One region of the Rhizobium sp. 01L419 genome, then DNA from elsewhere that is predicted to be linked to it. Evidence: predicted binding sites of a transcription regulator. Region 1 holds the regulator's gene; each other region holds the start of a gene.
What was found. The regulator LexA, encoded in region 1, represses DNA repair genes until DNA is damaged. The targets are predictions, from matches to a motif close to TGTTCNNNNTGTGTTCNG.
Positions count from the first base shown of each region.

Region 1 (8,017 bases):
CCAACCTGCCGATCATGAAACCCCTCTTCGTGGTCGGCGGTTTCTTTGGTGGCATTTTCCTGACGTCGCTGATTGGTGGCTTCTCTACCGCGCTGTTTTCGATTGAGCATTTCCACCGGCTGACAGCCTACGGCCTGCCGGCAAATCTCGCGGCCATGCCGGTGATTTCCTTCATCGTCATGCCGGCTGGGATGCTGGCGATGCTGCTGATGCCCTTTGGCCTGGACGGCTGGGCATGGCATGTGGCAGGCTTCGGGCTCGATCTGGTGATCACAATCGCAAAGACGGTATCGAGCTGGGGTGGCAATATCGATGTGGGCCGTTTGCCGGGTTGGTACTTCCCGACGGCCGTTTTCGGTTTTCTGCTGCTGACCCTCCTCAGAACTCGACTGCGGCATATCGGAACGGCAATCGTCACTCTCTCCACGCTTGCTGTCGCGGCGCTGCCATCAGAGGCAATGCCCGACATCGCCATTGCCGAAGACGGTAGCCTCGTTGCTGTTGTCGATGGAGAGGCGATAGCTTCGAACCGCGAAAAGCCACCCGCCTTCATCTTCGAACAATGGCAGCGGGCGCTTGCCATCGAAGAGCACAGGAAGCCAGTCACGCTGGAAGCTGCCAATAGGCCCACTGCGCCCGAAGGCAAAAGACTGCAGCTCTCGCGGGATCAACAGAATGAAGCCAGAGAGTCGATGAGACGTGTCGCGATCGGTTCGCCGTCACGGTTCTCGTGCCTGAAAGGTGCCTGGTGCGCCATCATGCTCGGCAATGGAAAGAAACTGACGGTTATCGACAATGCAGCCTATCTGGGCCCTGCCTGCGATACGGCCGATATCGTCGTCACCCCTGTCCGTCTGCGTTTCGACGGCTGCCGATCCGGAGCTATGCTCTTTACTGGCGAAACATTGCGCAAGACAGGCGCGATCGAGCTTCGTTTCACAGATGGCGGAGTTGCGGTTGCCGCTACCTTCGACGCATTGCGACGGCCCTGGATGCGCCACCGTGCCTATGACTGGCGTAGCGACACATTCGCTGATGTTGGCCCGTCACCGGTCAGTGATAGCGACGAATGAGGCCGACGAGCTTGCCCTGGACCTTGACGCGATCCGGCGGGAAAATGCGAGTCTCGTAAGCGGGGTTTGCGGCTTCGAGCGCAATCGATGCGCCCTTGCGGCGGAAGCGCTTGAGCGTCGCTTCCTCTTCATCGACGAGTGCGACGACGATGTCACCCGGATTGGCCGTGCTACCGTTGCGGATGATGACGGTATCGCCATCGAAGATGCCGGCTTCGATCATCGAGTCGCCACGAACTTCGAGCGCATAATGTTCGCCGGAGCCAAGCATATCAGCGGGAACGGTGATGTCATGGGTGTTGTTCTGGATTGCCGAAATCGGCACGCCGGCAGCGATGCGCCCCATGACCGGCACGGAAACCGAATTGCCGTTGTCGGCCGCAGGTGCTGACTTTGCCGCGGCGGGAGGCGCAACAGGTTGCGGCTTGCCGAGGCTGCCTTCGATGACGCTTGGTGAAAAGCCGCGCCTTGGCTGCAGGCTCGAGCTATAGGCTTCCGGCAGCTTGATGACTTCGAGCGCACGCGCCCGGTTCGGAAGCCGGCGAATGAAGCCGCGTTCTTCGAGCGCCGTGATCAGCCGATGAATGCCGGATTTCGAGGCCAGATCCAGGGCGTCCTTCATCTCGTCGAAAGATGGCGGAACGCCGGATTCCTTCATCCTTTCATGAATGAAAAGAAGAAGTTCCTGTTGTTTGCGCGTGAGCATCGGCGTGTGACCCCAGTATTGAAACAAATCCAGAACGGACACTATATGTTCCATATGTGTTCCGCAAGTGGCTAAATTTTCGTAAAATTTCTCTCCATTGTGTTGAGAATTTTATTTTTGTCGGCGCCCGTCCCGTCCGGCCTTGCTTCGTAAGGCTTGTTGAAGCACATCTCCTTGTGATTGCTGGAGAGTAGCTGATGACCCAAGACACGCTTGCGATCGATCATCTCGTTTTGCCGGTTACCGATATCGCCCTTGCACGCGAGAGGTTGGGCAAGCTGGGCTTCACCGTCGCTCCGGACGCGCGCCATCCCTTCGGTACGGAAAATGCCTGCGTTTTCTTCGCCGACAGGAGCTATCTCGAGCCGCTCGGCATCGCCAGTGTCGAGGAGAGCGACAGGACGGCGCGCGACGGCAATGTCTTCACAGCCCGCGATCAGGCCTTTCGTTTTCGATGCGGCAGCGAGGGCCTGTCTGCTATCGCCTTCAGTGCCGCGGATGCAAAGCATGAACATGCTCGATTCGTTAAAGGCGGCATTAGCGCTGGTTCTGTGTTGCAGTTCGAACGTCCCGTGAAAATGCCGGATGGCACGGAGAGCATTGCCGGCTTCCGGCTCGCCTTCGCCGGCGACCTTCGGGCACCGGATTTCTTTCTCTTCGCCGTCGAACGCGTCAATCCGCTCCCTGCTGACCGCAGCGCGCTCGAAGCTCACGTCAACGGCGTAACCGGAATTGCCGAGATAGTTCTAGCCGCGCCCGAGCCTTGGGCCTTCGGCGAATTCGTCCGTGGCGTGGCAAGAGCCGACGCCGCAGATGAGACCGGTTTTGGGGTGAGAGTTCCTCTGGCAAACACAAAGATCAGTCTGATGAACCCGGCGGGTCTGGAGGCCTATTTCGATCTGGCGACGCCGGACACCGATCGCGGCCTGCGTGGGCGGGCGATCCTTTTCCATGCGGGCGATCTTGCCGTGACAGAAGCGCATTTGGCTGCTAACGGGGTGACCTATACACGCAAGGGCAACCGTATTCTGGTGAAGCCCGCGCCCGGCCAGGGCGTGCTCTTCGCCTTCGAGGAAACATCATGAGCTCCAATACCAATTCCCAGGTGACGGTCGGCGAGGGCGCCGGTAAGGTCACCTTCTCCAATACCGGCCGCTTGTCGCTGATCGCCGGCGCCTGTGAAATGGAAAGCCGCGACCATGCGTTCATGGTGGCTGGCACATTGAAGGAACTGTGCGCCAAGCTCGGCATCGGGCTTGTCTACAAGACGTCTTTCGACAAGGCCAATCGCTCTTCGTTGTCGAGCAAACGCGGTGTCGGCCTTGAGAAGGGGCTGGAAGTATTCGCTGATCTCAAGAAGGAACTCGGCATTCCGGTTCTCACCGACATTCACAGCGAAGAACAATGCGCCGAAGTAGCGAAGGTCGTTGATATCCTGCAGATACCGGCCTTCCTGTCTCGCCAGACGGATCTTCTGGTGGCTGCTGCCAAGACGGGCCGCGTCATCAACGTCAAGAAGGGCCAGTTCCTGGCGCCTTGGGATATGAAGAACGTGCTCGGCAAGCTGAATCAGAGTGGCAATCCGAACATTCTGCTGTGCGAGCGCGGCGCTTCTTTCGGCTACAACACGCTGGTCTCCGACATGCGCTCCCTGCCGATCATGGCAGCCACCGGTGCGCCAGTTATCTTCGACGCCACTCATTCGGTCCAGCAGCCGGGCGGGCAGGGGGAAACCTCCGGCGGAGAACGGCAATTCGTGGAGACGCTCGCGCGCGCTGCCGTGGCGGTCGGTGTTGCTGGGGTCTTTATCGAGACTCATCAGGACCCGGATAACGCGCCCTGCGACGGCCCGAACATGGTCTATCTCAAGGATATGCCGCGGCTTCTGGAAAAGCTGCTGGCTTTCGACGCGATCGCTAAAGGCTGACAGTCAAAAGCCTGACATGATCGTAATATAGCGACGAGTGGAACTGCATGCCGAAGGGTGCCGCAAACTGCCATTGTAATTTGCGCACCTTCGATTAAGACGGTTTCAAACGATTTATCCACCCACCGAGCAGGAAAAAACCATGACTGCAATTACCGATATCATCGCCCGCGAGATTCTCGATAGCCGTGGTAACCCCACCGTCGAAGTCGATGTCTATCTCGAAGACGGCAGCATGGGCCGTGCGGCTGTTCCCTCGGGCGCTTCGACTGGCGCGCATGAAGCCGTCGAACTGCGCGACGGTGGCAAGCGCTATCTCGGCAAGGGTGTCGAAAAGGCCGTCGAAGCCGCCAATACCGAGATCTTCGACGCGATCGGCGGCATCGACGCTGAAAACCAGATTCAGATCGACAAGATCATGATCGAGCTCGACGGTACGCCGAACAAGTCACGCCTCGGCGCCAACGCCATCCTCGGCGTTTCGCTTGCTGTTGCCAAGGCTGCCGCGGAGGCTTCCGGCCTGCCGCTCTACCGTTATGTCGGTGGTGCTTCGGCAAGCCTTCTGCCGGTTCCGATGATGAACATCATCAACGGCGGCGCTCATGCCGACAACCCGATCGACTTCCAGGAATTCATGATCCTGCCGGTTGGCGCAGATTCGATCCGTGAAGCCGTCCGTATGGGCTCGGAAGTCTTCCATACGCTGCGCAAGGAACTCGCTGCCCAGGGGCACAACACCAATGTCGGCGACGAAGGTGGTTTTGCACCGGGCCTGAAGAGCGCTCCGGAAGCCCTCGACTTCATCATGAAGTCGGTTGAGAAAGCCGGCTACAAGCCGGGTGAGGACATCTATCTCGGCCTCGATTGCGCCTCGACGGAGTTCTTCAAGGACGGCAGGTATGTGATGGAAGGCGAAGGCCGCACGCTCGAACCGGGCGCAATGGCCGAATACCTCGCCGAACTCGTCGGCAAGTACCCGATCATTTCCGTCGAAGACGGCATGGCAGAAGACGATTGGGAAGGCTGGAAGACGCTGACCGATCTTGTCGGCAAGAAGTGCCAGCTTGTCGGCGATGACCTGTTCGTCACCAACTCGGCTCGTCTGCGTGACGGTATCCGCATGGGCGTTGCCAACTCGATCCTCGTCAAGGTCAACCAGATCGGCTCCCTGACGGAAACGCTCGACGCCGTCAACACCGCGCACAAGGCAGCCTACACCGCCGTCATGTCGCATCGCTCGGGCGAGACGGAAGACTCCACGATCGCCGATCTCGCAGTTGCCACCAACTGCGGCCAGATCAAGACCGGCTCTCTGTCGCGCTCGGATCGTCTTGCCAAGTACAATCAGCTTATCCGCATTGAAGAAGGCCTCGGCCCTCAGGCTGAGTATGCCGGCCGTTCCATCATTCGCGGCTAATACGATCTTATGAATCAGGCATTTGGAACCCGCGCCTTGGCGCGGGTTTTTTGTTGCGTCAACTCTGAGTCAATGAACGGTTAATCTCTGCGCGGTAAATTGAAGGGATTGGTAATGCGTTACAGAGCATGCGTGTATGTGGACAAAGCATCATAAGAAGAGAAAGACCGGTCGCTTCGTCATTCCGGCCATGGCGGTCGCCTTCCTCTCCTATTTCGGCTATCATTGCATCCATGGTGATTATGGTCTGCGTGCGACGGAGGCGTTCGAGCGCCAACGTATCGCGCGCGAGAAGGAATTGGCTGTGCTGAAGACCAGGCGCGAGCATCTCGAAGCGCACGTTGCACTTCTTAGCGACGGCTCGCTGGACAAGGATATGCTCGACGAAAAGGCGCGGTATCAGCTCAATATGTCGCGCGCAGACGAGATTGTAATTTACAATCACTACCGCAATTAACCGAATTTGGGTTAATCTAGAATTCTCGTTCTTTATCAGTAATTTACCTGCGAATATGAGCCATGCAATTATGGCATTGCTGTGGTCATTTTTCTTCCCTATGGTACGCGCCACCTGAGAACCGATAAACCCATAGGGAGGGTTGAATGGCGTTGCGCAAAACCGCGACCGTTTCCAGCCGCAAAAACAGTGCGAAATCCGCAGGCAAGATATCGAACGGCGGTCCTATCGCCGATTTCGATCGGGACGAGGAGCTCAAGGCATATCGCGAGATGCTGCTTATCCGTCGTTTCGAGGAAAAGGCGGGCCAGCTTTACGGCATGGGCTTCATTGGTGGTTTCTGTCACCTTTACATCGGCCAGGAAGCTGTCGTCGTCGGCATGCAGATGGCCCAGAAGGAAGGTGATCAGGTTATCACCGCCTATCGCGACCACGGCCATATGCTGGCTACCGGCATGGAAGCGCGCGGCGTCATGGCTGAACTGACCGGGCGTCGCAACGGCTATTCCCACGGGAAGGGCGGCTCCATGCATATGTTCTCCAAGGAGAAGCATTTCTACGGCGGCCATGGCATCGTCGGTGCCCAGGTTTCGCTTGGAACAGGCCTTGCCTTTGCAAACCGCTACCGTGGCAATGACAGCGTATCCATCGCCTATTTCGGTGATGGCGCGGCCAACCAGGGCCAGGTTTACGAGAGCTTCAACATGGCTGCTCTCTGGAAGCTGCCGATCATCTATATCGTCGAAAACAACCGTTACGCCATGGGCACCTCGACGGCGCGCGCTACCGCGCAGTCGAACTATTCGCTGCGCGGTTCCGGCTTCGGCATCCCTGGCATCCAGGTCGACGGCATGGATGTTCGTGCCGTCAAGGCTGCTGCCGATGAGGCGCTCGAACATTGCCGCTCCGGCAAGGGGCCGATCATCCTGGAAATGCTGACATATCGCTATCGCGGCCACTCCATGTCGGACCCGGCGAAGTACCGCACCAAGGAAGAAGTGCAGAAGATGCGCTCCGAGCAGGACCCGATCGAGCAGGTCCGTCTGCGTGTCATGGAAAAGGGCTGGGCGACTGAAGACGATCTGAAAGCGATCGACAAGGAAGTCCGCGACATCGTCGCCGATAGTGCCGATTTCGCCCAGGCTGATCCGGAGCCGGATGCGTCCGAGCTCTACACCGACATTCTGCTCTAATCGGGGAGGGAACCCATGCCTATAGATATTCTCATGCCCGCCCTCTCTCCGACGATGGAAGAAGGCACGCTGTCCAAGTGGCTCAAGAACGAAGGTGACAAGGTCACTTCCGGTGACGTAATTGCCGAAATCGAAACCGACAAGGCGACGATGGAAGTAGAAGCCGTCGACGAAGGCGTCATCGGCAAGCTGCTGGTTCCGGCCGGCACCGAAAACGTCAAGGTAAACGCCAAGATCGCCATCCTTCTGCAGGACGGCGAATCGGCCGACGCGATTTCCGCTGCTCCCGCCGCCGTTCAGCAGGCTCCGGCCGCTGCTCCGCAGGTTGCACAGGAAGAGAAGCCGACGAACAGTGCTTCTGCTGCCGCTCCCGTCCCAGCCGAGCCCAAGGCTTTCGTGCCGAACGACCCGGAAATCCCGGCTGGCACCGAAATGGTGTCGATGACGGTGCGCGAAGCGCTCCGCGACGCCATGGCCGAAGAAATGCGCGCCGATGAAAACGTCTTCGTCATGGGCGAAGAAGTTGCCGAATACCAGGGCGCCTACAAGGTCACTCAGGGTCTTCTGCAGGAATTCGGCGCACGCCGCGTCATCGACACACCGATTACCGAACACGGCTTTGCCGGTGTCGGCGTCGGTGCCGCCATGTCAGGCCTGAAGCCTATCGTCGAGTTCATGACCTTCAACTTCGCCATGCAGGCGATCGACCAGATCATCAACTCCGCTGCCAAGACGCTTTATATGTCCGGCGGACAGATGGGCGCTCCGATCGTCTTCCGTGGCCCGAACGGCGCCGCCGCCCGCGTCGGCGCCCAGCACAGCCAGGATTATGCGGCCTGGTACAGCGCGATCCCGGGCCTCAAGGTCGTCATGCCTTACACTGCATCCGACGCCAAGGGTCTGCTGAAGGCCGCTATCCGCGATCCGAACCCGGTCGTCTTCCTCGAAAACGAAATTCTCTACGGCCAGCACTTCGAAGTGCCGAAGCTCGATAATTTCGTTCTGCCGATCGGCAAGGCTCGCATCCATCGTCCGGGCAAGGATGTAACCGTCGTCTCCTTCGGTATCGGCATGACCTATGCCACGAAGGCTGTCGCGGAACTTGAAAAGATCGGCATCGACGTCGAACTGATTGACCTGCGCACGCTTCGTCCGATGGATCTTCCGACGGTCATCGAATCCGTCAAGAAGACCGGCCGTCTGGTCACCGTCGAAGAGGGCTATCCGCAGAACTCCGTCGGCAC
Region 1 is NZ_JBFTSM010000019.1:110,488-118,504, reverse strand. Features, by position in the region: gene AC1DUP_RS29865 (ComEC/Rec2 family competence protein) at 1-1,073, shown strand, start outside; gene lexA (transcriptional repressor LexA) at 1,054-1,779, opposite strand; gene AC1DUP_RS29855 (VOC family protein) at 1,977-2,864, shown strand; gene kdsA (3-deoxy-8-phosphooctulonate synthase) at 2,861-3,706, shown strand; gene eno (phosphopyruvate hydratase) at 3,849-5,123, shown strand; gene AC1DUP_RS29840 (FtsB family cell division protein) at 5,260-5,580, shown strand; gene pdhA (pyruvate dehydrogenase (acetyl-transferring) E1 component subunit alpha) at 5,727-6,773, shown strand; gene AC1DUP_RS29830 (pyruvate dehydrogenase complex E1 component subunit beta) at 6,789-8,017, shown strand, end outside.

Region 2 (8,017 bases), on a different contig from region 1:
TGTCGAAAAACACGGCGCACCGAAGGGCTGGATTTCCTTCCTGATCACCGGCGACGAAGAAGGCCCTTCGATCAATGGCACGATCAAGCTGCTGCAGTGGGCGACCGAACGCGGCGAGCGCTGGGACGCCTGCGTCGTCGGCGAGCCGACCAATCCGAACAAGCTTGGCGACATGATCAAGATCGGCCGGCGCGGCTCGCTGTCCGGCAAGATCGTCGTGCACGGCGTGCAGGGTCATGCGGCCTATCCGCATCTTGCCGACAATCCGGTGCGCGGCATGCTGCAACTCACCCAAGCGCTCATGGATCCGCCCTTCGATGCCGGCACGGATAATTTCCAGCCGTCCAATCTCGAAGTGACGACGGTCGATGTCGGCAATCCCGCGACCAACGTCATTCCGGCGAAGGCCTCGGCGAGTTTCAACATCCGTTTCAACGATACCTGGACGGCCGATACGCTGCGAGCCGAGATCATCCGGCGGCTCGACGCGGCAGCGGCGGACGGTGCATTGCGGCCAGGCCGCGAGCCGGTGAACTACGAGATCATCTGGGCAGACCGCCCGAGCCATGTCTTCCTGACGCGCAACAACGCGCTGATCGCCTCGCTGTCCTCGGCAGTGGAAAGCGTCACCGGTGCATCGCCGGCATTGTCGACGACGGGCGGCACGTCGGATGCCCGCTTCATCAAGGATTATTGCCCGGTCGTGGAATTCGGCCTCGTCGGCCAGACCATGCATATGGTCGACGAACGGGTCGCGGTTGCCGATCTGGAGACCCTGACGGCGATCTACGAGACTTTCATCGAACGATGGTTTGCGAATGCCGGGCTTTAGAGAGGTTCAATATTATCTCGCCGGCATCTGGTTGCTGATCAAGCTCGACCCGCGCGGTTTCCGCTTCCTCGACATATCGGATCGCGGCGTGAACCGCTCCTTCTGGGCGATCATCTGGTGCCTGCCGCCGACGGGCATTTCGTGGCTCTGGTGGCGCAATGCCTATCTCCGGTCCATGCCGCCGGAGGCCGACGTCGGCTTTCCCTTCTATTTTCGGCTTGGGCTCGTGGAGCTTGCGAACTGGTTCGTGCCGCTGGTTTTTGCCGGCCTGCTGCTGCTTGCTTTCCGCATGGGCGAGCGTTTCGCGCCTGTCGTCGTCGGCTTCAACTGGCTCAACGTGCCGCTCGCCTATATCAACGGGCTGCTACTGGCGCTCGTGTTCTTCCTGCCGGGCTCCGTCGGTGTCGTGTCGCTGCTGCTGCTCGTCTTCATGCTGGCGCAGGTCTTCGCGCTGGCGCGCGTCCTGAGGATGATCTGCCACGGCCATGCACTGATGGTCGGCGCTCTGACGCTGGTGCTCCTGGTCCCATCGATGCTGCTATCGGAATATCTGCAGAATTTCCTCGGCATCTATCCATCGTAGTCAGCGTGGTTTGACGACTTCACTATCTTCCTTGGTGACGGTGCCGATGTCCTGATTCGGCAGAATGCCCAGGACCGCTTCGGACGGTCGGCACAGCCGCACGCCCTTTTCCGTCACCCCGGTCGGCCGGTTGATGAGGATCGGATGCGCCATCATCGCGTTGAGCAGCTCTTCGTCGGTCAGAGCAGGATTATCCAGGCCAAGTTCGGCATAAGGCGTTCCGTTCTGACGAAGAAGATCGCGGACGGATATGCCCATCGTGGCGATCAGTTCGACAAGCCGTTCGCGTGTCGGCGGCGTCTTCAGATATTCGATGATCTCGGGCTTCTCGCCGGACTGGCGAATCATGGCCAGCGTGTTGCGCGACGTGCCGCAGGCCGGATTATGATAGATCGTCACCGTCATCGTTTTCATCCATCGGTTTGCGGCGATCGGTGATCACTTCGGGATAATCCACCTGCATGAAATAGAGCCCGTCGGGCGGCGCTACAGGGCCGCAGGCTTTTCGGTCGCGCGCGTCGAGTGCTGCCCGCACATCTTCAGGCGTCCATTTGCCTTCGCCCGCCAGCTTCAGCGTTCCGGCAAAGGAGCGGATCTGGTTATGCAGGAAGCTCTGGGCGGTGGCGCGAATTTCGACGAGCTCGCCATTGCGGGTCACGTCCAGCCTGTCGAGAGTGCGCACCGGGCTGTTGGCCTGACAGTGAGCCGAACGAAAGGTGGAAAAGTCATGATTGCCGACGAGTGTCTGGGCGGCAGCATGCATGACCTCATGATCCAGCGACTTCGGCACCCACCATGCCTTGCCCGCCTCCAGTGCGAGCGGTGCCCGGCGGGTGATGATACGATAGAGATAGTGCCGCCGAAGCGCCGAAAACCGGGCGTCGAAGAATTCGCTCGCTAGCTCGACGCTCAGGATCGCCACCTTCTCGCCGGCGAGCTTCAGATGGGCGTTCAACGCATTCTGCAGTTTGAAGGGGGACCATTCCTTCGAGAGATCGGCATGGACGACCTGACCCATGGCATGAACGCCTGAATCGGTGCGCCCTGCACCACGGATAGAAACGGTATCGCCGCTCGCCGAGAAGATCGCGGCTTCGATCGCGCCTTGCGCCGACGGTCCGTTGTCCTGTCGCTGCCAGCCGACATAGGGTCCGCCGTCATATTCGACGATCATGCGGTAACGTGGCATCAGGCGAGCCTCGTGCCCGCGGCAAGCGGCGCGCCGCGCAGGAAATCGGCGGCGGCGAGCGGTTTGCCGCCAGCCTTCTGGAGTTTGGTCAAGCGGATGGCGCCGGCGCCACAGGCGACCACAAGGTCATCCGTCAAAAGCTCACCGGCTGCGCCCTGACCCATATCAAGCTCGGAGCCCAGCACCTTGATACGCTCGGGCTTGCCGTTGCTTTCAAGTTCGAACCAGGCACCCGGGAAGGGTGCGAGGCCGCGGATGTGATTGTGAACTTCCTTGGCGTTGCGGCCGAAATCGATGCGCGTTTCCGCCTTGTCGATCTTGGCGGCATAGAGCACGCCTTCGGCAGGCTGCGGTGTGAGCGGCAGATCGTCCATCTCCAGCCTGACCATGGCTTCTGCCATGGCTTTGGCGCCGACATGCATCAGCCTGTCGTGCAATTCGCCTGCCGTCATATTGGCGCCGATCTCGACTTCGCGGGTCAGTGCCACGTCGCCTGTATCGAGGCCCTTGTCCATCTTCATGACCATCATGCCGGTTTTTGCGTCGCCCGCCATGATCGCCCGCTGGATGGGGGCCGCGCCACGCCAGCGCGGCAGCAGCGAGGCATGGCCGTTGTAGCAGCCGTAACGCGTGCCGGTCAGGATAGCTTCGGGCAGCAGCAGCCCGTAAGCGACGACGACGCCGACGTCGGCACCCAGCGCGCGGAAGCGCTCACGCTCTTCGGGATCTTTGAAATTGATTGGTGTGAAAACCGGCAGGCCGAGCAGTTCGGCCGCCTGGTGCACTGGCGATTTCTGAAGATCGAGCCCGCGCCGGCCGCCCGGCCGCGGCGGCTGGGTATAGACGGCAACGATCTGGTGGCCGGCGTCGACGAGCAGGCGCAGCGTCGGGACGGAGAAGTCGGGCGTTCCCATGAAAACAATACGAAGAGACATTCTATCTCGCCAATTGAGGATCAGCCGTCTTCAAACGGGTTTACGAGCTTGAGATCAAGCCCTTCGAAGCCTTGTATTCCCTCGCCTTGGCGGTTCAAAGCGCCTTAGACTTGGCGGACTTGGTGAACTTCTTGATCACCATCTCGCGCTTCAGCCTCGATATATGATCGATGAAAAGCACGCCATTCAAGTGATCGATCTCGTGCTGGAGGCAGGTCGCCAGAAGGCCGTCAGCCTCCACGCTCTGCTCCTTGCCTTCGCGGTCGAGATATTTGGCGGTAACCTTGGCGGGCCGTTCCACTTCAGCATAATAATCGGGAATGGAAAGGCAGCCTTCCTCATAGACGGAACGTTCGTCCGAGGAGCTGACGATCTCCGGATTGATGAAGACGAGCGGCTGTTTTTCCTCGCCTTCCTTCGAAAGATCGATGACGAGCATCCGGCGCGCAACACCGACCTGGATTGCGGCAAGGCCGATGCCCGGTGCGTCATACATAGTGTCCAGCATGTCGTCGACAACGCGCTGGAGATCAGCATCAACCCGCTCGATCGGCTTGGAAACCTGACGGAGAACGGGATCGGGAAGAATGATGAGTGGCTTGATGGTCATGGCGTTCCCATAACCCATCTTTTCACAGTAGGGAATTATCCGCTGGGCAGGGATTGCGGTTTTTTGCAGCGCCTGCCCGGTTTTCGCCCGGATTGTCAGGCTGCGCGGCGAGCGGCACGAGCAACCTGACGGCCTTCGGCGCTTGCACGGAAACGCTGCAGCAGTTCAATGAGGTTTTCGACCCCATCCTTCAGCTTGCGGGTTTCGGCCGACGTACGCTCGACCATGCCGGAATTCTGCTGGGTGATGGTGTCCATATTACGGATCGCTACGCTCACCTCGTTGACGCCCGTTGCCTGATCGCGCGCGGCAGCCGCAATATCGGCAACGAAGCTGTTGATGATGTCGATTCGGCTGATCATGTCGCTCAGCGCCTCACCGGTGCTGCTGACGATGTTCACCCCCTCGTTCACCTGTGTCGAGCTTTCGGAGATCAGGTTCTTGATCTCCTTGGCGGCATCGGCCGTGCGCTGCGCAAGCTGACGGACTTCCTGTGCGACGACGGCGAAGCCCTTGCCGGCATCACCGGCGCGGGCGGCCTCGACGCCAGCGTTCAGCGCCAGCAGGTTGGTCTGGAAAGCGATCTCATCGATGACGCCAATGATCTTGGCGATTTCGGTGGAAGATTTCTCGATACCAGCCATGGCCGAAACGGCGCTGTTGACGAGTTCGCCGGAATTCTTGGCTTTTTCCTGTGTTTCGCGCACGGCGCCGGACGCCTTCTCGGCATTGGCGGCGGTCTGGCTGACGCTGACGGAGAGCTGCTGTAGCGCAGCCGAGCTTTCTTCGACGCCCGCAGCCTGCTGCGCGGTGCGCAAGGCAAGATCGTCCGTCGCTTTGGACATTACATCGGCGCCTTCAAGAATGTGGCCGGACGTCGTGCGGACGGAGGTGAAGGAATTGCGAAGAGCGTTGACGGCCCTGTTATAGTCCTCGGCCATCTCCCGGAAATTTCCGGGCAGATCGGCAGGAAGGGTCGCTTCGAGATCGCCGCGCGACAGCGCTTCGAGGCCGCGGCGCAGATGTTCCAGTGCCAGCGCCTGATCGGCTTCGGAGCGAGCGCGTTCTTCTTCCAGCGCCTGGCGCTTTTCCTCAAGCGCCTGGAGATAGACGGAGATGGAATAATCCATGTCGAGCATCGCCGCCTTGATGACGGCGGTCAGCTTTTCGGCAAGCGCCTTTCCTTGCTGGCGGGCAAAGAGCGATGGCCACTGCTTTTCCATCAGGCCCCGGACGAGCTCCGACATGACAAGCGCATAGCCGCCAATATACCAGCGCGGCTCCAGGCCGATGCGAGCATGGGTGCGGCCGACGGCCGTGACGCCATTCACATAGCTCTGGTCGAAATTGCCACCGGAAAGATTGCCCCAATGTTCCTGCTGACGCTTCTTGGCGTGACCCATATGGGCCTTGTCGGAAAAGAAGCCTGCAACAGCCGGAGTCTTGGCAAGCTTATTGTAGAATTTGTCCAGGGCGCCGCCGAGCAGCTCGGAGATCGCCGGCCGCAGCTCCCGCAGATTCTTGCGTGCCTCATCGTCGAGCTCAATGAAGTCAAGGCGCTGCTTGAGGGCATTATCGGTCTGCTGGGGAGTCATGGAGGATCTCTATCTGGCGCGGATGCGGAGGGGAATTTCCGCGCCAGATTTGGCGAATATGGTTTAGCAATCGTTAAGTATGCCCGCTAATTTTTCTCAGATTACAGCGAAGTAGCGCTGACGGCGCCTGACAGGCCGGCGCGGATTGTTCACGTTTTGATCTGGATATCGCTGTCCATTTTGTTATGGTGCAATATGACCATGACACCCGACTCACTCACCTTCTCCCTGCCCGTGCCGAACCCGGCCATACTTGCAGTCGCGGGCGCCGCGCTCGCCGTTCTCATTCTCGTGGCGATCGTGTTTGCCTTTCGCAATGCCGGCATCCGCCGCGAGGAGGCGGAGGAGGCCAATCTTCGCGCCACAGAAAGCGAAGCGCGCATGGGCGAGCTTCTGAAAATCCAGGCGGAGATGCAGGGACGCATCTCGACCATGACGGAGGTCTTCGGTGCACGGCAGGCCGAGCTCAATCATGCGATCAACCAGCGGATCGACGGCATGTCACAGCGCATGAGTTCGACGCTGACCGAGCAGACGAAATCGACGCATGACAACCTGCAGAAACTGCAGGAGCGCCTGGCGGTGATCGATGTGGCCCAGAATAATATCCAGACACTCGCCAAGGATGTCGTCGGGCTGCAGGCCATTCTTTCCAACAAGCAAACGCGTGGGGCTTTCGGCCAGTCGCGTATGGAAACGATCGTCGCCGATGGCCTGCCAATGGGCGCCTATACCTTCCAGCAGACGCTTTCCAATGGCTCGCGACCGGACTGCACGATCCGAATGCCGAATGGGGCACCACCGCTCGTCATCGATGCCAAATTTCCGCTCGAAGCGTGGAACGCGATCCGTGATGCAGGCGGGGCAGACGCCGGCAAGCTTGCCGGCCAGCAGTTTCGTCGCGACATGGAAGTCCATATCAAGGATATTTCCGAGAAATATCTGATCCAGGGCGAGACGCAGGAGACGGCTTTCCTCTTCGTTCCCTCGGAATCGATCTTCGCTGAAATTCACGAGAATTTCGAAGCGATCGTGCAGAAGGCTCACCGTGCACGCGTCGTCATCGTTTCGCCTTCGCTCCTGATGCTGTCGATCCAGGTCATCCAGGCTGTGCTGAAAGACCAGCGTATGCGGGCGCAGGCGCATGTCATCCAGGGTGAAGTCGCCCTGCTCATGGACGATCTCGGCCGGCTCGACGAGCGCGTGCGCAAGCTGCAGGGACATTTTTCTCAGACGCAGCGTGACGTGGACCAGATCATCACCTCGGCGGACAAGCTTACCAAGCGCGGCGCGAAGATCGAGGCGCTGGAATTCGAGGCAGGCGGCGACGGCAAGCCGGCGCAAGTGAGCGAGCCGCCGGCGAAATCAGTCGAAAGCAGGACCGGACTGCTCAAGCTCAGGGTGGTTGACGAGGAGTGATCGCTTCGGCAGTGTCGCGACCCGAAGCAAGGGACAGACATTCCATGATCACAGTTTTCGGCTCCATCAACATGGACCTTATCGCCACCACCGAGCGCCTGCCGAAGCCCGGAGAAACGGTTGCCGGCAATAGCTTTGCAACGGCTGCCGGCGGCAAGGGTGCCAATCAGGCGCTCGCCGCCCGCCGCGCGGGCCGCTATGTCCATATGGCGGGCGCTGTCGGCAAGGATGCCTTTGCCGAAGGCGCCCTTGAACTGCTCGACGGCGCCGGCACCGATCTTTCGCGCGTCAGCCATGTCGAGGGGCCGACGGGCACGGCCCTCATTCTCGTCGGCGGCGACGGCGAAAACATGATCGCGGTCATTCCCGGCGCGAACGGCAAGGTCAGCGGTGGCAATGCCGAGGCCGCCGTCAACGCCATGAATGAAGGCGATATTCTGATGCTGCAGCTTGAAGTTCCGGTCGAGGCGGTCGAGCGTTCGCTTACTGCCTCCCGTGCCAAGGGCATCACCAGCATTCTCAATCTTGCGCCGCTCATTCCGGATGCGCCGCGCCTCGGCCGGCTGGCCGACATCGTCATTGCCAACGAGACCGAATTCGAGCGGCTGGCAGGACAGGAGAGCATGAGTGCCGGCGACCGTGAGGCGGCGTTGGAGCGGCTGCATGCCGAGACCGGCCAGACGCTGATCGTTACGCTCGGCGGCGATGGTGTCATCGCGATCCGGGATGGCCAGATTTCCCGCGCGCAGGGCCTTGTCATCGAACCCGTCGATACTGTCGGCGCCGGCGATACGTTCTGCGGCTACTTCGCAGCAAGCCTCGATGAGGGGCTGGATTTCGACTCGGCGCTGCGC
Region 2 is NZ_JBFTSM010000003.1:219,744-227,760, forward strand. Features, by position in the region: gene dapE (succinyl-diaminopimelate desuccinylase) at 1-832, shown strand, start outside; gene AC1DUP_RS08065 (hypothetical protein) at 819-1,415, shown strand; gene arsC (arsenate reductase (glutaredoxin)) at 1,416-1,820, opposite strand; gene truA (tRNA pseudouridine(38-40) synthase TruA) at 1,798-2,604, opposite strand; gene fmt (methionyl-tRNA formyltransferase) at 2,604-3,539, opposite strand; gene def (peptide deformylase) at 3,634-4,149, opposite strand; gene AC1DUP_RS08090 (globin-coupled sensor protein) at 4,245-5,744, opposite strand; gene AC1DUP_RS08095 (DNA recombination protein RmuC) at 5,940-7,163, shown strand; gene AC1DUP_RS08100 (ribokinase) at 7,208-8,017, shown strand, end outside.
Region 2: the regulator LexA is predicted to act here: its motif matches at 5,891-5,908, upstream of AC1DUP_RS08095 (DNA recombination protein RmuC).

Region 3 (8,017 bases), on a different contig from region 1:
CAGGCACAACGGGGATCTTGACGCCGGCGGCGCGCACCTTCTCGAGATAGCGCTCGAAATTGTCGTTGTCGAAGAAGAACTGCGTCAGCGCGCGGTCGGCGCCATTCTCGGCCTTCTGCCTCAGCATGTCGATGTCGGCCACCTGGTCGCGGCTTTCGGGATGCTTTTCCGGGTAGGCAGAGACGGAAATCTCGAAATCGCCGATCTGCTTGAGGCCGGCCACCAGTTCCGCCGCATTGGCATAACCGCCCGGATGCGGCTGATAGGGCGCACCGACGCCGCCGGGCGCATCGCCGCGCAACGCCACGAAATGCGTCACACCCGCCTTGCGGAAGCTGTCGACGACCTGATGCGTCTCTTCCTTCGTAGCGCTGACGCAGGTGAGGTGCGAGGCGGTTGCGAGCGGAGTGTCAGCCAGAAACCGCGTGACGGTCGAGAGCGTCGGCGCCTTGGTGGTGCCACCGGCACCATAAGTCACGGAGACGAATTCCGGGTTCCAGTCCTGCAAATCGCGGACGGTGTTCCACAGCTGACCTTCCATCTCCTCGGACTTCGGCGGGAAAAACTCGAAGGAGATCGCAATATCGCGGCGGCGGGCGTCGTTTTTCTGGGTCATTTATTCTCTCCCGGCAAATGTAGGTACGGCGCCTTCGCTCTCCAGCGAGGCCATGAGGCGCCTCGGGTCACGCGCGAGCCAGATCGTGACCGTAAGGCCCTGCCCACCCTGCTGACCCGGATGAAGATCGACGACCTGCTCGACATCGAGCCCGGCTTTACGCACCCATTCCGACATGGCCTGATGCGAAAAGCCGAGACGGACATGGGCATGTTCATCGCGAAGGTATTCGAGATTGTGCGGCGCCAGATCGATGATGACGAGACGTCCGCCCGGCCGCAGCATGCGCGCGGCTTCGGTGATCGCGATATCAGGCTGATCGAAGAAATGCAGCACTTGATGGATGGTCACCAGATCGAAATCCTGTCCCTCGAAAGGCAGGTTCAGGATATCGGCATGGCGCACCGAAGCCGTCGTGATACGTGACTTGTCGAGATTGGCGCGCGCCACGCTCAGCATGTCACGGCTGGCATCGACGCCGATTGCGTGGCGATAACGACCGGACAGAAGCTCCAGCATCCGGCCGGTGCCGGTGCCGAGATCGAGCAGGGAATCGATCGGATTGCCGCCGAGCAACTTGATGACGGCCGCATCCACCTCTTCGTCAGCGGCGTGCAGACGGCGAAGCTCGTCCCATTCGGCGGCGTTGCGGCTGAAATAGGCCTGTGCCCGCTCGGCGCGCTGCCGCTTGACGGTGGCGAGACGCTCGCCGTCGCGCTGGACGACGGGGTCGTTTTCGGAGACATGCTTCAGCAAAGCCCGCACCAACGCGGCAGCCTTGCCCTCATGCGCCAGCCGGAAATAGGCCCAGGCACCCTCCTGATAGCGGTCGATCAGTTCCGCCTCACCGAGCAGCTTCAGATGCCGTGAGATACGAGGCTGGGATTGGCCGAGAATTTCCGTAAGATCGGTCACGGTCAGGTCACCCGCCGCCAGCAGCGCCAGCAGTCGCAGGCGCGTCGGTTCGCCGGCCGCCTTCAAGACGTCCACCAGCGCATCCAGTCCAAGCCTTAGGGGTTCGCTCATATTCTACCCAATCAAGATATAAAGATATCTTTATGTGATTTGGGTAGCTGAGGCAAGCGGCATTTCACCGATTTGCGAAATTGCCTTTGGTGATAACGACAATAAAAACAAGAAAGCCCCGGCCAAACCGGGGCTTTCCGAAAGCGTAAATGATCGCTGATCAGCGGGTCAGGCGCTTGTGAGCCTGGCTGCCGGGGTTGAGGGCATCGGGGCCGAGACGACGGACCTTGTCCTGCTCGTAATCCTCGAAGTTGCCTTCGAACCATTCAACATGGCCATCGCCTTCGAAGGCGAGGATATGCGTCGCCAGACGGTCGAGGAACATGCGATCGTGGCTGATGATGATCGCGCAGCCTGCAAATGCTTCCAGCGCGCTTTCCAGAGCGCCGAGCGTTTCCGTATCGAGGTCGTTGGTCGGTTCGTCGAGCAGCAGAACATTGCCGCCGGCCTTCAGCATCTTGGCAAGGTGAACGCGGTTGCGCTGGCCGCCCGAGAGATTGCCGACCTTCTGCTGCTGGTCGCCGCCCTTGAAGTTGAAGGCGCCGCAATAGGCACGCGAGTTCATGTCGAACTTGCCGAGCTTGATGATTTCCGCGCCGCCCGAGATTTCTTCCCAGACCGTCTTGTTGCCGTCGAGCGCGTCGCGGCTCTGGTCGACATAACCGAGATGCACAGTCTCGCCGACGCGGACCGATCCCGCATCCGGCTTTTCCTGGCCGGTGATCATCTTGAACAGCGTCGTCTTGCCGGCGCCGTTCGGGCCGATAATGCCGACGATGCCGCCCGGCGGCAGCTTGATCGACAGATCGCTGATCAGCGTGCGGCCCTCGAAGCCCTTGGTGATGCCTTCCATCTCGATGACCACCTGGCCGAGACGCTCGCTGACCGGGATGATGATCTGCGCGTCACCGGGACGCTGCTTCTCGGCGGCTTCCACCAGCTGTTCGTAAGACTTGATACGCGCCTTGGACTTCGCCTGACGGGCCTTCGGGCTGGAAGCGATCCATTCCTGTTCGCGGCTGATCGCCTTCTGGCGGCCTGCCTCTTCGCGGTTTTCCTGCAGCATGCGCTTGGCCTTGGCGAGCAGGTAAGCCGAGTAGTTGCCTTCGTAGGGGATGCCACGGCCGCGATCGAGTTCGAGGATCCAGCCGGTGACGTTGTCCAGGAAGTAACGATCGTGGGTGATCATCATCACGGCGCCCGGATAGTCGCGCAGATGCTTTTCAAGCCAGGCGATCGTCTCGGCGTCCAGGTGGTTGGTCGGTTCGTCGAGCAGCAGCAGATCCGGCTGCGACAGCAGCAGGCGGCAAAGTGCGATACGGCGGCGCTCACCACCCGAAAGGCTGGTGACTTCGGCATCGCGCGGCGGGCAACGCAGGGCTTCCATTGCCATCTCGACCTGGCTTTCCAGATCCCAGAGGTTCTGGCTGTCGATGATGTCCTGGAGCTTCGCACCCTCATCCGCCGTCTCGTCGGAATAGTTCATCATCAATTCGTTGTAGCGCTCGAGCACAGCCGTCTTGGAGGCGACGCCTTCCATGACATTCTCAAACACTGTCTTGTTCGGATCGAGTTTCGGTTCCTGTTCCAGGTATCCGACCGTCGCGCCTTCGGCGAGCCAGGCTTCACCGGTATATTCCTTGTCCTGACCGGCGATGATGCGCAGCACGGTGGACTTACCGGCGCCGTTCGGGCCGAGGATACCGATCTTGGCGTCGGGGTAGAAAGAAAGATGGATATTCTCGAGGATCTTCTTGTTGCCATAGGCCTTGTTGAGGCCGGACATGTGATAGATGAACTGGCGTGCCATGCTGGGATGCTCCGGGCGGAAACTTGAAATCGTGGCCGCTATGTAGGCGAAACCACGCCCGCGGGCAACGCCGAAACCCTGTTTCGTCAGGATTTCGGCATGTTTCCATCAGAAGCCTGCAGCATCCACAAGGCCTTCGTCACAGCCGAAGGACGTCTGCCCTGCCCCCTGGATGAGGCCGCCAAGACCCTTCTCCTTTGCCTGAGCAGAAACGGCATCCTGCGAAAGGCCGATCGTCAACTCGCTGATCACGCGCTTGTTGCCGACGCGCCGGCAGCTCATCTTCACCCGGTCGCTGGCGCCTGCGCCGAAGCTCTTGTCGAAGGCCGCCTTGATTGCATCGGCCTTCAGCGTCTTGCCGACATTGGCGGCAAAGAGATCACGCACGGCAGAAGCATTGAGATCGCCCATCAGATGAATGGCGGTGGTGAAATAATCGTCGGCACTCATTTTCGTGCAGGTGCCGTGCTTGATCCATTCATGCCGATCAAGACCCGACTGCGTGCCGGGCATCGCCTTGTCGAGTGCCGCCTTCGTCTCAGCCGAAAGGCTCACGGCCGGCAGGCTCGTCCAATTACTGTCCTTATCTGCAGCCTTCTGATCGGTGGGTACGCCACAATAGTCCTGCCGCATTGGCCACAGACCGTGGAGAGAAAAGTTGGTCGCGTCGTAGCGGTCGCCGCTTTGGTTGGCGCATTCCGCCTTCTTCTGGTTGGTCTGGCAGAACGCCGGCTGCCAGCTTGCCGCCAGGATGAAGCGCGTGCGCCCGCTTTCCTGCGCGGATGCGGAGCCGACTGACGATAACGAAAGAAACAGGATGGAAACTGAAAGGAAAAACTTGCCCATTGATAGCCCCGACAAAGAACAATACAGGAACAAAAAAGCATGAAGACGGAGTTTGCGCAACCCTGAATCGCAACGAAAACCATGCTTTCTCATGTATGAGCCAAACCGCAATATTGCATTTGCCTTGATATCTGGTCTTTTGAGCGCGGGAGGAATGCATGTTTTCCGAGACATTGCGGCTTCAGAATGCCGGGGCTTCGCTTGCCTATCATCATCAGCCAGCGGAGGGACAAGCGCGGGCTATCCTGATGATTTCTCACGGGCTTGCCGAACACTCGCGCCGCTACCGGCGCTTTGCCGAGGCCATGGCCGCAAGAGGCTATCACGTCTACGCACACGACCATCGCGGCCACGGCGAGACCACCGCGCCCGATGGACCGCTGGGCCGTTTCGCAAGACGGGGCGGCATCGAACACGTCATCGACGACATCGCCGCCATACACGGCTTTGCCACGAACCGCCATCCCGGCCTGCCGGTCATCCTGTTCGGTCATTCGATGGGTGGCCTGATCGCGCTGAACGCTGCCGCCGCTCTTCCCGGCCATTTCGCAGCCTTTGCTATCTGGAATTCGAATTTCGACGTCGGTCTTTCCGGCCGCGCCGCGCAAGCGATCCTGCTTGCCGAGCGCGCATTGAAAGGCTCCGACGTGCCGAGCGACATGCTGCCGAGGCTGACATTTGCCGCCTGGGGCAAATCCATTCCCGATCACCGGACGGAATTCGACTGGCTATCGCGCGATCGGGCCGAGGTCGACGCCTATATTGCCGATCCACTTTGCGGCTTCGATGCCTCCGTATCGCTTTGGCTGGACGTCTTCGCCCTCACCTTCCGCGGCATAGAAGACCGGCAGCTTGGGAAGCTGCCGAAGGACCTGCCGATCCATCTTGTCGGCGGCGGCGGTGACCCGGCGACCAACAATGGAAAAGCCGTGCTCTGGTTGTCAAAGCATTTGAAAAGCCAAGGCTTCTCCCGTATCAGCACTGAGATATATCAGGACATGCGGCATGAAACGCTGAACGAGATCGGCGCGGAAACGGCAATTGCGGATTTCGCCAATTGGTGCGACGAGGCAATCCGCACGGTCCCGAGCGAAAGGACCTGAGATGACGAGCCTGAGTTCCACCCGCCATCCCGCCTCATCCGAGGTGACGCTCGGCTTGCTCTTCATGCTGCTCTCGGTGCTGATCTCGCCGCTGATCGACATCTTCTCGAAGCTGGCGACGACAACGATCTCCTCGACGGAAGTTGCCGCCTTCCGTTTCGTCATCCAGTCGCTCACCATGCTGCCTTTCATCTTCCTGCGCGGTGCAAAGATTCAGGTCTCGCTGAAGCAGAGCTGGTATCATGCGATCCGCGGCGCGATGGTCACCATCTCGATGATCAGCTTCGTCACAACGCTGAAGGTCATGGCGGTTGCCGATGCGATCGCCATCTTCTTCGTCGAGCCGATCATCCTGACGATCCTCAGCAGCATCTTTCTGAAAGAGACCATCGGCTGGCGGCGCTACAGCGCCTGCGCCGTGGGCTTCCTCGGCGCCATGCTGATCATCCAGCCAAGCTTCGAGCAGGTCGGCTACATCGCCCTGCTGCCCGTCGTCAGTGCCTTCTGCATCGCCGTCTTCGCACTGATGACACGCGTGCTGTCGCATCGGGAAGATCCCTGGGCCATGCAGTTCCAGACCGGCCTCTGGGGCATTTTCTTCTGCGCCGTCATCCTGTTCTTCGGTTATGGCAGCGGCTCCGACATCATCGACACGACCATGCCCGATCTTCCCGCCTTCGGCCACCTGCTCGGCACAGGCATCGCCGCGGCGATCACCGGCATCCTTGCCGCCTATGCCTATCGCGCCGCCCCGGCTTCCACGCTGGCACCCCTGCAATACCTGGAAATCGTCTCGGCCACGGTCTTTGCCTGGCTGGTTTTCGCCGATTTTCCGGATGCCTTGAAATGGGTCGGTATCCTGATCGTCATCGCGTCGGGTCTCTACATCATCTGGCGCGAGCGGCGCTTTGCTTCCAAACCCGTATCCGATACATCTGAGGCAACGCGGGCGCCCTGAAATCCGCCGCCCACGGAAGGAGTTTGGGAGGAACCCGGGAGGAACATGACGGAAGACGTGAAGAAGAAGCCGCCGCTTGCCGGGATCAGGGTCATCGAGCTTGCACGCGTGCTGGCCGGTCCCTGGGCGGGTCAGATGCTGGCCGACCTCGGCGCCGATGTCATAAAGGTGGAAAATCCTGATGGCGGCGACGACACGAGGCACTGGGGGCCGCCCTTCGTCGAGGGCGCGGATGGAGAAAACCTCTCTGCCGCCTATTACCACTCCGCCAATCGCGGCAAACGGTCCGTCACCGCCGATCTCAAAAGCGCGGAAGGCCAGTCGCTGGTGCGCCGCCTCGTCGCCACCGCCGATGTGCTGATCGAGAATTTCAAGCTCGGCGGCCTTGTCAAATACGGGCTCGATTTCGAAAGCCTGAAGGCGATCAACCCGCGCCTCGTCTATTGCTCCATCACCGGCTTCGGCCAGACCGGCCCCTACGCCAATCTCGCCGGCTACGATTACATCGTCCAGGGCATGTCCGGCTTCATGTCGATCACAGGCGAGCCTGAGGGACAGCCGATGAAGGCGGGTGTGGCCATCGCCGATATCTTTACCGGCATCTATGCCGTCTCGGCGATCGAGGCCGCCCTCATCCATGCCCTGAAATCAGGCGAAGGCCAGTTGATCGACATGGCGCTGCTCGATGTGCAATCGGCAGTCCTCGCAAACCAGAACATGAATTATCTGGTCTCCGGCCGCGCCCCCGTGCGCCTCGGCAATGCCCATCCTAATATCTCCCCCTATGAGGTCGTGCCGACGGCTGACGGCTATCTCATCCTTGCCATCGGCAATGACGGCCAGTTCCGCCGCCTCTGCACCATCCTTGGCCTCGTCATCGCCGATGACGAAAACTTCGCGACCAACAAGGCCCGCGTCGCCAACAGAGATGCAGTCCGCCGGATGGTCTCAACCGAAACGCTTAGATGGCAAAAAGCGGATCTGCTCAAGGCCTGCGAAGACAATGCCGTGCCGGCCGGTGCCATCAACACGATCGAGGAAATGTTTGCCGATCCGCAGATTGCGGCACGCGGCCTACGTGTCGATCTACCGGATGCTGCGGGCACAATGATCCCGGGCGTACGTACGCCGGTCGTGCTGTCTGAAACGCCGCTGCGATATGAACGGCCGAGCCCGCGTCTCGGCGAACACAATGCCGAAGTACTGGCCGAACTTGTGGAATGGGAGAGGAAGACATCGCCATGAGAAGGAAGGGGCCATGAAAAGGACAGGCGGACAACTGATCGTCGAAGCACTGAAGGCGAATGGCGTAAAACGCCTCTCCTGCGTCCCGGGCGAAAGCTTCCTTGCCGTGCTCGACGCCCTGCACGACAGCGATATCGATGTGATCGTCTGCCGTCAGGAAGGCGGCGCGGCGATGATGGCGGATTGCTGGGGCCGGCTGACCGGGGAGCCCGGCATCTGCATGGTCACCCGCGGCCCGGGCGCCACCAATGCCTCTGCCGGCCTGCATATCGCGAAGCAGGATTCCATCCCGATGATCCTCTTCATCGGTCAGGTGCAGCGGGAGGCGCGCGAGCGGGAGGCCTTCCAGGAGGTCGAGTTCCGCCGCGCCTTCACGGAATTTGCCAAATGGGTCGGCGAGATCGACGATGCCG
Region 3 is NZ_JBFTSM010000001.1:521,356-529,372, reverse strand. Features, by position in the region: gene metF (methylenetetrahydrofolate reductase [NAD(P)H]) at 1-616, opposite strand, end outside; gene AC1DUP_RS02640 (metalloregulator ArsR/SmtB family transcription factor) at 617-1,642, opposite strand; gene ettA (energy-dependent translational throttle protein EttA) at 1,803-3,452, opposite strand; gene AC1DUP_RS02630 (ribonuclease T2 family protein) at 3,561-4,298, opposite strand; gene AC1DUP_RS02625 (alpha/beta fold hydrolase) at 4,457-5,401, shown strand; gene AC1DUP_RS02620 (DMT family transporter) at 5,403-6,359, shown strand; gene caiB (succinate--glutarate CoA-transferase) at 6,405-7,604, shown strand; gene AC1DUP_RS02610 (thiamine pyrophosphate-binding protein) at 7,618-8,017, shown strand, end outside.
Region 3: the regulator LexA is predicted to act here: its motif matches at 4,313-4,330, upstream of AC1DUP_RS02630 (ribonuclease T2 family protein).

Region 4 (8,017 bases), on a different contig from region 1:
GCCTGTTATCGCCGTCGAGACGGAAGGGGCGGCGTCTTTCAATGCCAGCCTCAAGGCCAATGAGCGTATTTCGCTACCGGCCATCACCTCGATTGCCACGTCGCTCGGGGCGCGGCAGGTGGCGCCCCATGTCTTCGACCTGCCGAAGCATCACCCGATCGAAAGCGTTCTCGTCAGCGATGCCGATGCCGTGGCTGCCTGCCTGAAATTTGCCGATGCGCAGCGCATCCTGGTCGAGCCGGCCTGCGGTGCGGCGCTTGCCGTCGCCGATGTGCATGCCGGCCTGCTCTCACGCTTCGACAATCCGCTCATCGAAGTCTGCGGCGGCATCGGCGTGTCGCTCGAAAAGCTCAGGGTCTGGAAAGAGAAGTTTCTCTGATCGCCGGCCAAAGAAAAAGCCGGGCGAGAGCCCGGCTTGATCGAAAGCAATTTTGATTTTGCTCAGGCGGCCCAAGGGTGCGAGGCAGCATTCTTCTTTTCGAAGTCGTCGATCGCCTTGCTCTTTTCCATCGTCAGGCCGATATCGTCGAGACCGTTCAGCAGGCAGTGACGCCTGAATTCATCGAGACCGAACTTGATCGAGCCGCCATCCGGGCCGGTGATTTCGAGGTTTTCGAGGTCAACCGTAAGAACAGCGTTGGAACCGCGCTCGGCGTCATCCATCAGCTTGTCGAGGTCTTCGTGGCTGACCTGGATCGGCAAAATGCCGTTCTTGAAGCAGTTGTTGTAGAAAATGTCGGCGAAGCTGGTGGAGATCACACAGCGGATACCGAAATCGAGCAGCGCCCACGGAGCGTGCTCACGCGAAGAGCCGCAGCCGAAGTTGTCACCGGCAACCAGGATCTTGGCATCGCGGTAGGCCGGCTTGTTCAGTACGAAATCGGGGTTTTCGGAGCCGTCTTCATTATAACGGGCTTCGGCGAAAAGGCCCTTGCCGAGGCCGGTGCGCTTGATGGTCTTCAGATAGTCCTTCGGAATGATCATGTCGGTGTCGATGTTGACGACCGGCAGAGGGGCTGCAACGCCCGTGAGCTTCACGAATTTATCCATGACCCATGCTCCATTTCAGCAAACGTACTTTCTATTTTTGCATCTAGTCCAGTTTTCAGCCGAAATGAAGAAGAATCTTTCGCTGACGCAGGCCACGCGACGTTTCGCGCAGCCGGCCAATTGTGTGTCTTCTTACTTCGACGGGGCATTCAGACCCCAGAGGACGCCAAACGGATCGCGAAGCTGGCCGTAGCGATCGCCCCAGAACATCAGCTCGACCGGCATGACGACTTCGGCGCCGGCAGCGACGGCGCGATCCCACCAGCTATCGATATCGTCGATAATCAGCTGGATGGCGAAGCCCTCATGGCCTTTGAAGGGATGGCCGTATTCGGGATAGGCATCCGACAGCATGAGCGAGCTGCCGTTGATGTAGAGATGCACATGCATCGTCCGGCCGCTTTCGTCTGATGGTACGAGATAGGCTTCCTCTGCACCGAAAGCCTTCTTATAGAATTCTGCAGCCTTTAGCGCGCCGTCGACCGTCAGATAGGGCAGCAGGCCATTCTTGACCGGCGGCATCTTGGTCGGGCTGTTTTCCGTCGCATCCATGCTCATCCTCCATTTGTTTTCAAACGCCGGTCAATGCCTGGCTGCTTCAAAGACGTTACGGGGGAGCGTGAGCCGACAATGTCGGTCAGAATTTTCAGCGAAAAGTGATCAGAGATCGATGATCGTGCCGCGGCCGTCGTTCCAGACGCGCATCTCGCGCTTTCCATCGGCACGGGCGCGGGCGCGGACGGGAGCGGGCTTCATCTTCATCGAAAGGGCGCGGCCGACCATAAGCACGGTCAGGATGCCGCCAACGGCGAGCGTGACCGAGAAGGTGAGGAGCAGCATAGCCACAAAAACGGTGGCGCCGGCAAGCATGAAGAAGATGGAGCGAATGTTCTGCATTGGTTTGAAACCTTTCTAAGGAAAGGAATGTGGTCCTTCTTTTTCCTCTCTGCAAGTCAAGCATGGCTTTTTGTTGTCTTGCCGGGCTTTGCGAAGCTTGGCACTAATGGCCCATGAGCCGAACACCACCTCTCCGTTCCCTGCGTCTGCGCCGCTCTGTGCTGAGCGTACCCGCCATCAATGTGCGGGCGCTTAGAAAGACCCATTCCCTTGATTGCGATGCGGTAATTTTCGATCTTGAGGATTCCGTCACGCCTGAAAAAAAGGCGGAAGCACGCGACAATCTGAAGACGTTTTTTTCGGGACCGCCACTCGAGGGTAAGGAAAGGATCATCCGTATCAACTCTTTGTCATCCGGCTTCGGGCTGGCGGATCTGGAACTGGTCAAGGCACTGTTGCCAGATGCCGTTCTGCTGCCGAAGGTGGACGAGCCGCAGGATGTCACTGATATCAGCGATCCTCTTGCCGATGCGGATGTGCCGGAGGAGCTGCGCATCTGGGCGATGATCGAAACGCCGCGCGGCGTGCTGAATGTCGCAGCCATCACCGAATCCGGCCGCACGCCGGGATCGCGGCTCGATTGCCTCGTCGTCGGACTCAACGACCTGCGCAAGGAGACGGGCGTCTTGCCGCAGCTTGGGCGGACCTATCTCGTACCCTGGCTGATGCAGGTCATTCTGGCGGTCAAGGCCTACGGGCTCGATGCGCTCGACAGCGTCTTCAACGATTTTCAGGATGGGGAAGGTTTCGATGCCGAGTGCGGGCAGGGCCGCGCCATGGGCTTTGCGGGCAAGATGCTGATCCATCCGGCGCAGATTACAGCCGCCAACCGGCATTTCGGGCCGAGCGCGGAAGAAATCGCGGAGGCTGAGGCTATCATCGCCGCCTTCGCCGATCCGGCTGCCGAGGGGCTGAACGTCATCAATGCGGACGGGCGGATGATCGAGCGGCTGCATCTTGTCCAGGCCGAGGCTCTGGTTCATAAAGCGCACCTGATTTCTGCAAGAAAGCCCGCCTGATGAAACTCTACCGCTTCCTGACCGGTCCCGACGACGCTTCCTTCTGCCACAAGGTGACGGCGGCGCTGAACAAGGGCTGGTCAATGTCCGGCTCGCCCACCTATGCCTTCAACGCTGCGACCGGCCAGATGCAGTGCGGCCAGGCTGTCGTCAAGGAGGTCGAGGGCAAGGACTATGACCCGGACATGAAGCTGTCCGAGCAATAGGTCAGCGTTCAGCAGCCTCTTCGGCGCTTGCCTCGATGCGCTCCATGTCATCGTCGCTGAGGCCGAAGTGGTGGCCGATCTCATGGATCAGCACATGGGTGATGATGTCACCCAGCGTCTCGTCGTTTTCTGCCCAGTAGTCGAGGATTGGACGGCGATAGAGACGAATGCGGTTCGGCATCTCGCCGGTTTCCAGGGTGAAACGCTCTGAAATGCCGCGGCCCTCGAAAAGACCGAGCAGGTCGAAAGGTGTTTCCAGCGCCATATCCTCGAAGACCTCGTCATCGGGAAAGTCTTCGATTTCGATGGTCAGATTGGTCGTCAGCTTGCGAAATTCGTCCGGCAGATGGCTATAGGCCTCCATTGCCAGCGACTCGAAGGTGCTGATCGTCGGCGCATGGCGGTCCCCCCAATCATCGCTCTGGTCTATGCGGGCCATTAATATTCCTTCCTTTGCGGCCCATATAGAACCTTTATCGCCGATTTTCGAGTGCGGAATCAAAGGCAGGAATAAATTCTTATAAAATGGCCGTTGACTCTTCATTAGAGCTCTGGAATCTATAAGAACATAACAGGAACAATACGGATGGAGAGAACGCCATGGCGCAGACCGCCCTGGCGCGCGAGCGGCTTTTTGCGCTCCGCGAAACCATTGCCCGACTGGAGGGAAAACCCGCACCGGCGCTTGCCGCGGCGGAACGGGAAGCCTTTGCAGAAGGACGTGAGAGGCGGCAGGAGCGCATTCTGCCACGCTTGCCTTTCGGTGTGGGATTACTCGATGACGCCTTGGAAGGCGGCCTGCAGCTCGATGCGATTACCGAGTTCCGCGCGGCAGGCTCCCGCGGTGCGGGAGCGGCAAGCGGCTTGGCGATGGCCGTTGCAGCACGGCTGCAGAGGCAGGAGGAGGATGCCGGCAGGCTGCTGCCGCTGCTCTGGATCGGTGATGCCGTCGGCACACTGGAGGCGGGTCGCCCCTATGCTCCGGGGCTGAAGGATTTCGGGCTGAAGCCGGAAAGGTTTTTCCATGCCGCGCCGCGCAAGCTGGAGGATGCGCTCTGGCTGGCGGAAGCGGCCATCGAAAGTGCTGCCTTCTCGGCTGTCGTCTTCGAAATGCGCGGCAATCCCTTGCATTTCGGCCTGACCGAAAGCCGGAGGCTCAGTCTCAGGGCGCGCGCCGTCCGGCGTCCGCTCTTTCTCGTCCGCCAGGCCGGGGAGGAGGAGGCGAGCAGCGCTGCCTTCCGTCTGCATGTCGAGCCGGCGCCGTCTGACCTGCGATCGTTGCCGGATGGATCAAAATTTGCCGGCAGCATCGGCAATCCGATTTTCCGTCTTACGCTGGAGAAGAGCCGCAATCCGGCCCCGCTCTCCTGTCTTCTGGAGTGGAACCCCCATGAACGCGAATTTCTCCCCGTCGACGAACCAAGCTTCGCTCGCCCTCCAGGCGAACAGTCAGCGCATTCTGGCGCTCAGCTTTCCACATCTGGCGACGGACCGCATCGCACGCAGGCGATGGGGTCTCTCCTGGCGTTCGAAAGGGCGTCCTGAAGCGTCACCGATCGTCTGTTCGGGCAAGCTCAACAATGCCATGCGGCTGACGGCGCTGGACGAGTTCGCCGAGAGGCTGGGGCTGAGGAAGGAACAGGGCGTTGCCGAAGCGCGCGCCATGTATCCAGCGCTCGATGTCGTGGAAGAGGATCTGGCGGCCGACCGCCGGCTGCTGGAAGCGATCGCCGACTGGTGCGACCGATATACACCGATGGTGGCGCTCGATGGCAAGGACGGGTTATTTCTCGACATTACCGGCTGTGCCCATCTCTTCGGCGGCGAAAAGGCGCTTCTGAGGGATATCCTGTCGCGGCTCTTCCATATGGGGCTCGATGCGCGTGGCGCGATCGCCTCATCACCGGGCCTTTCCTGGGCTGTCTCCCGCTTCGGACAGGGCGGCGTGGTGGAGGATGAGGAGACGGAGCGCATGCTGATGCCGCTGCCTGTCGCAGCCCTCCGACTGGAAGGTCAGACCGTCGATGCCCTGAAGAAGCTCGGCCTCAAATATATCGGCGATATCGTTCATGCGCCGCGGGCGCCGCTGACCCGCCGCTTCGGACCGACACTGCTTCTGCGCCTCGATCAAGCACTGGGTCGCGAGGAGGAGCCGATCTCCCCCCGGCTTCCCATCGCCAGCCTCTCGTCCGAACGCCGCCTGGTCGAACCGATCGGAACGGAAGAACAGATCCTTGCCGTCACCAGCCAGATCGCCGTGTCGCTGAAACCGTCGCTGGAGGCGCGTGGAGCCGGCGGGCGAGTGTTCGAGCTGGTGCTGTTTCGCGTCGACGGCAGGGTTTTCCGCATCTCCGTCGGCGCCTCGCAGCCGCTTCGCGAGCCCAAACTCGTTGCCGGCCTTTTTTCCGAGCGGCTGCAAGTGATCCATGACGATCTCGATGCCGGCTATGGCTTCGAGATCCTGCGCCTGAATGTGCTGCGGCATGATCCGTTCAAGGAGACGCAGGGTGATTTCGAGGGCGACCGGCAGGGGGAGATCTCGCTTTCGAGCTTTGTCGACCGTGTTGCGGCCCGGCTTGGTGCGGACTGCCTGCAAAGCTTCCAGCTTCGCGAGAGCCATGTGCCGGAGCGCGCCGTGATCACGGTGCCGGCAATGGAGAGCCTTCCTGCACGGCGCAAGGCAGAGCAGGAAAGCGCTCTTCCTTTCCGTCAGGAGCGCCCCTTGCGGCTCTTTGCAACACCGGAACCTGTCGAGGTCGTATTTGCCGAAGTGCCTGACGGTCCGCCGCAGATTTTCCGCTGGCGACGTCTGCAGCATCAGGTGGCAAGAAGTGAAGGACCGGAACGGATTGCCATGGAATGGTGGATCGACGGAGATGGTGCCGAGGCGCGCGACTATTTCCGGATCGAGGATGAGAACGGGCACCGCTTCTGGATCTATCGCCGCGGCTTCTATGGTCAGGAATTCGATCCCCGCTGGTTCATGCATGGGGTCTTTGCATGAGGCCCGAATCCGCATTCTTTGAGATCGGCACGAGGACGAATTTCTCGTTCCTCGAAGGCGCGTCGAAGCCGGAAGAGATGGTCGTGCAGGCCGCTTACCTGAAGCTCGGCGGCCTCGGTATTGCAGACCGGAATTCGGTTGCCGGCGTGGTGCGAGCACATGCGCAGGCAGAGCAGCTTGAGGAGAGATACAAGAACAGAGATGAAGTTCTGGCCCAGGCGAAGAAGGAAGGAAAAAAGGAGGTGATCCTCGATTCTATCCGGGTTCAGCCGGGCGCCCGCCTCGTCTTTTGCGATGGAACGCCTGATATCCTTGCCTATCCGCGCAACCGGCGAGGTTGGGCAAACCTCTGTCGCCTGCTCAGCGCCGGCAACCTGAAGGAAGAATCGGTCAAGGGAACCTGCATCCTGACGGAAGCAGAGCTCATGGAATGGGGCGATGAGATGATGCTTGCTCTCGTCCCCGAGCGAGCCATTGTGAATGACATCACCAAACAGCCGGAATTCGAAGATTATCTCGAGCGGTTTCGCAAACGCTTTCGCAAGGCATTTTTCATGGCGCTGTCGCCGGCCTATGACGGTCGTGATCGGCAGGCTTTTGCGGTGCTTGCCATGCTTGCTGCTCGAAATCGCGTGCCGCTGATTGCAAGCAATCAACCGCTCTATCACCACCCCGAGCGCCGACCGCTTTCGGATATCGTCATCGCAATCCGGGAGCATGTGGAGATATCGAAAGCCGGATTCCTTCTAGCGCCGAATGGAGAGCGGTATCTCAAGGATTCACGTGAAATATCCAGGATCTTCCGGGATTACCCTGACGCGGTTGAGAACACCCAGGTCTTTTTCGGCAAGCTGAGCTTTTCGCTGAACGAGCTAAAGCACAATTATCCACCTGAAAATGATCCCGGTGAAACGCCGCAGGAGACTCTCGAAAGGCTGACAAGAGCGGGTGCGGTAAAACGTTATCCTGATGGTGTTCCTGAAAAAGTGGCGAAACAGATCGATTACGAACTGAGGCTCGTCGGCGACAAGAACTACGCCTCCTACTTCCTGACGGTTCACAGGATCATTCACCACGCCCGCCATGTGCTCGAAGTTCTGTGTCAGGGGCGAGGGTCGGCGGCTAATTCGGTTGTTTGTTACTGCCTTGAAATTACTGAAGTCGATCCTCAAAAGAGCACGCTCCTCTTCGATCGTTTCATTTCAATGGATCGGGACGAACCGCCGGATATCGACGTTGATTTCGAGCATGAGCGGCGGGAAGAGGTGATTCAGTCTATTTATAAAAGATACGGCGTTGATCATGCCGGGCTGACGGCTGCCGTCACCAGCTATCGCACTCGCTCGGCTGGCCGTGAGGTCGCCAAGGCTTTTGGCCTATCGGAGGATGTTCAGTCGGCGATCAGCAGCCTCGTCTGGGGCTGGTCGGAGGACAACCTCTCGGAACGAGACGCGAAGGCGGCCGGCCTCGATATCAAGGATCCGGTGACACGAAACGTACTGAAATATGCATCTGAGCTTCTGAGCTTTCCACGGCACCTTACCCAGCATGTCGGTGGTTTCGTCATCACGCGTGACCGGCTCGATGAGGTTGTGCCCATCATGAAGACGGCAATGCCGGATCGCTATATGATTGAATGGGATAAGGATGATCTCGACAACGTCAAAATCCTCAAGGTGGATGTCCTGGCACTTGGTATGCTCACCTGCTTGCGCAGAGCTTTCACGCTGCTTGAGTTGCATTACGACGTGAAGAAAACACTCGCCGATCTCGGCCATAAGGAGCACGGAGAGGAGGGCGAGCCGGTTTACGATATGATGGGCCGGGCCGACACACTAGGC
Region 4 is NZ_JBFTSM010000016.1:108,804-116,820, forward strand. Features, by position in the region: gene AC1DUP_RS27175 (pyridoxal-phosphate dependent enzyme) at 1-379, shown strand, start outside; gene leuD (3-isopropylmalate dehydratase small subunit) at 442-1,050, opposite strand; gene AC1DUP_RS27185 (VOC family protein) at 1,183-1,602, opposite strand; gene AC1DUP_RS27190 (hypothetical protein) at 1,711-1,947, opposite strand; gene AC1DUP_RS27195 (HpcH/HpaI aldolase/citrate lyase family protein) at 2,061-2,966, shown strand; gene AC1DUP_RS27200 (DUF1737 domain-containing protein) at 2,966-3,172, shown strand; gene AC1DUP_RS27205 (metallopeptidase family protein) at 3,174-3,611, opposite strand; gene AC1DUP_RS27210 (ImuA family protein) at 3,773-4,717, shown strand; gene AC1DUP_RS27215 (Y-family DNA polymerase) at 4,728-6,176, shown strand; gene AC1DUP_RS27220 (error-prone DNA polymerase) at 6,173-8,017, shown strand, end outside.
Region 4: the regulator LexA is predicted to act here: its motif matches at 3,735-3,752, upstream of AC1DUP_RS27210 (ImuA family protein).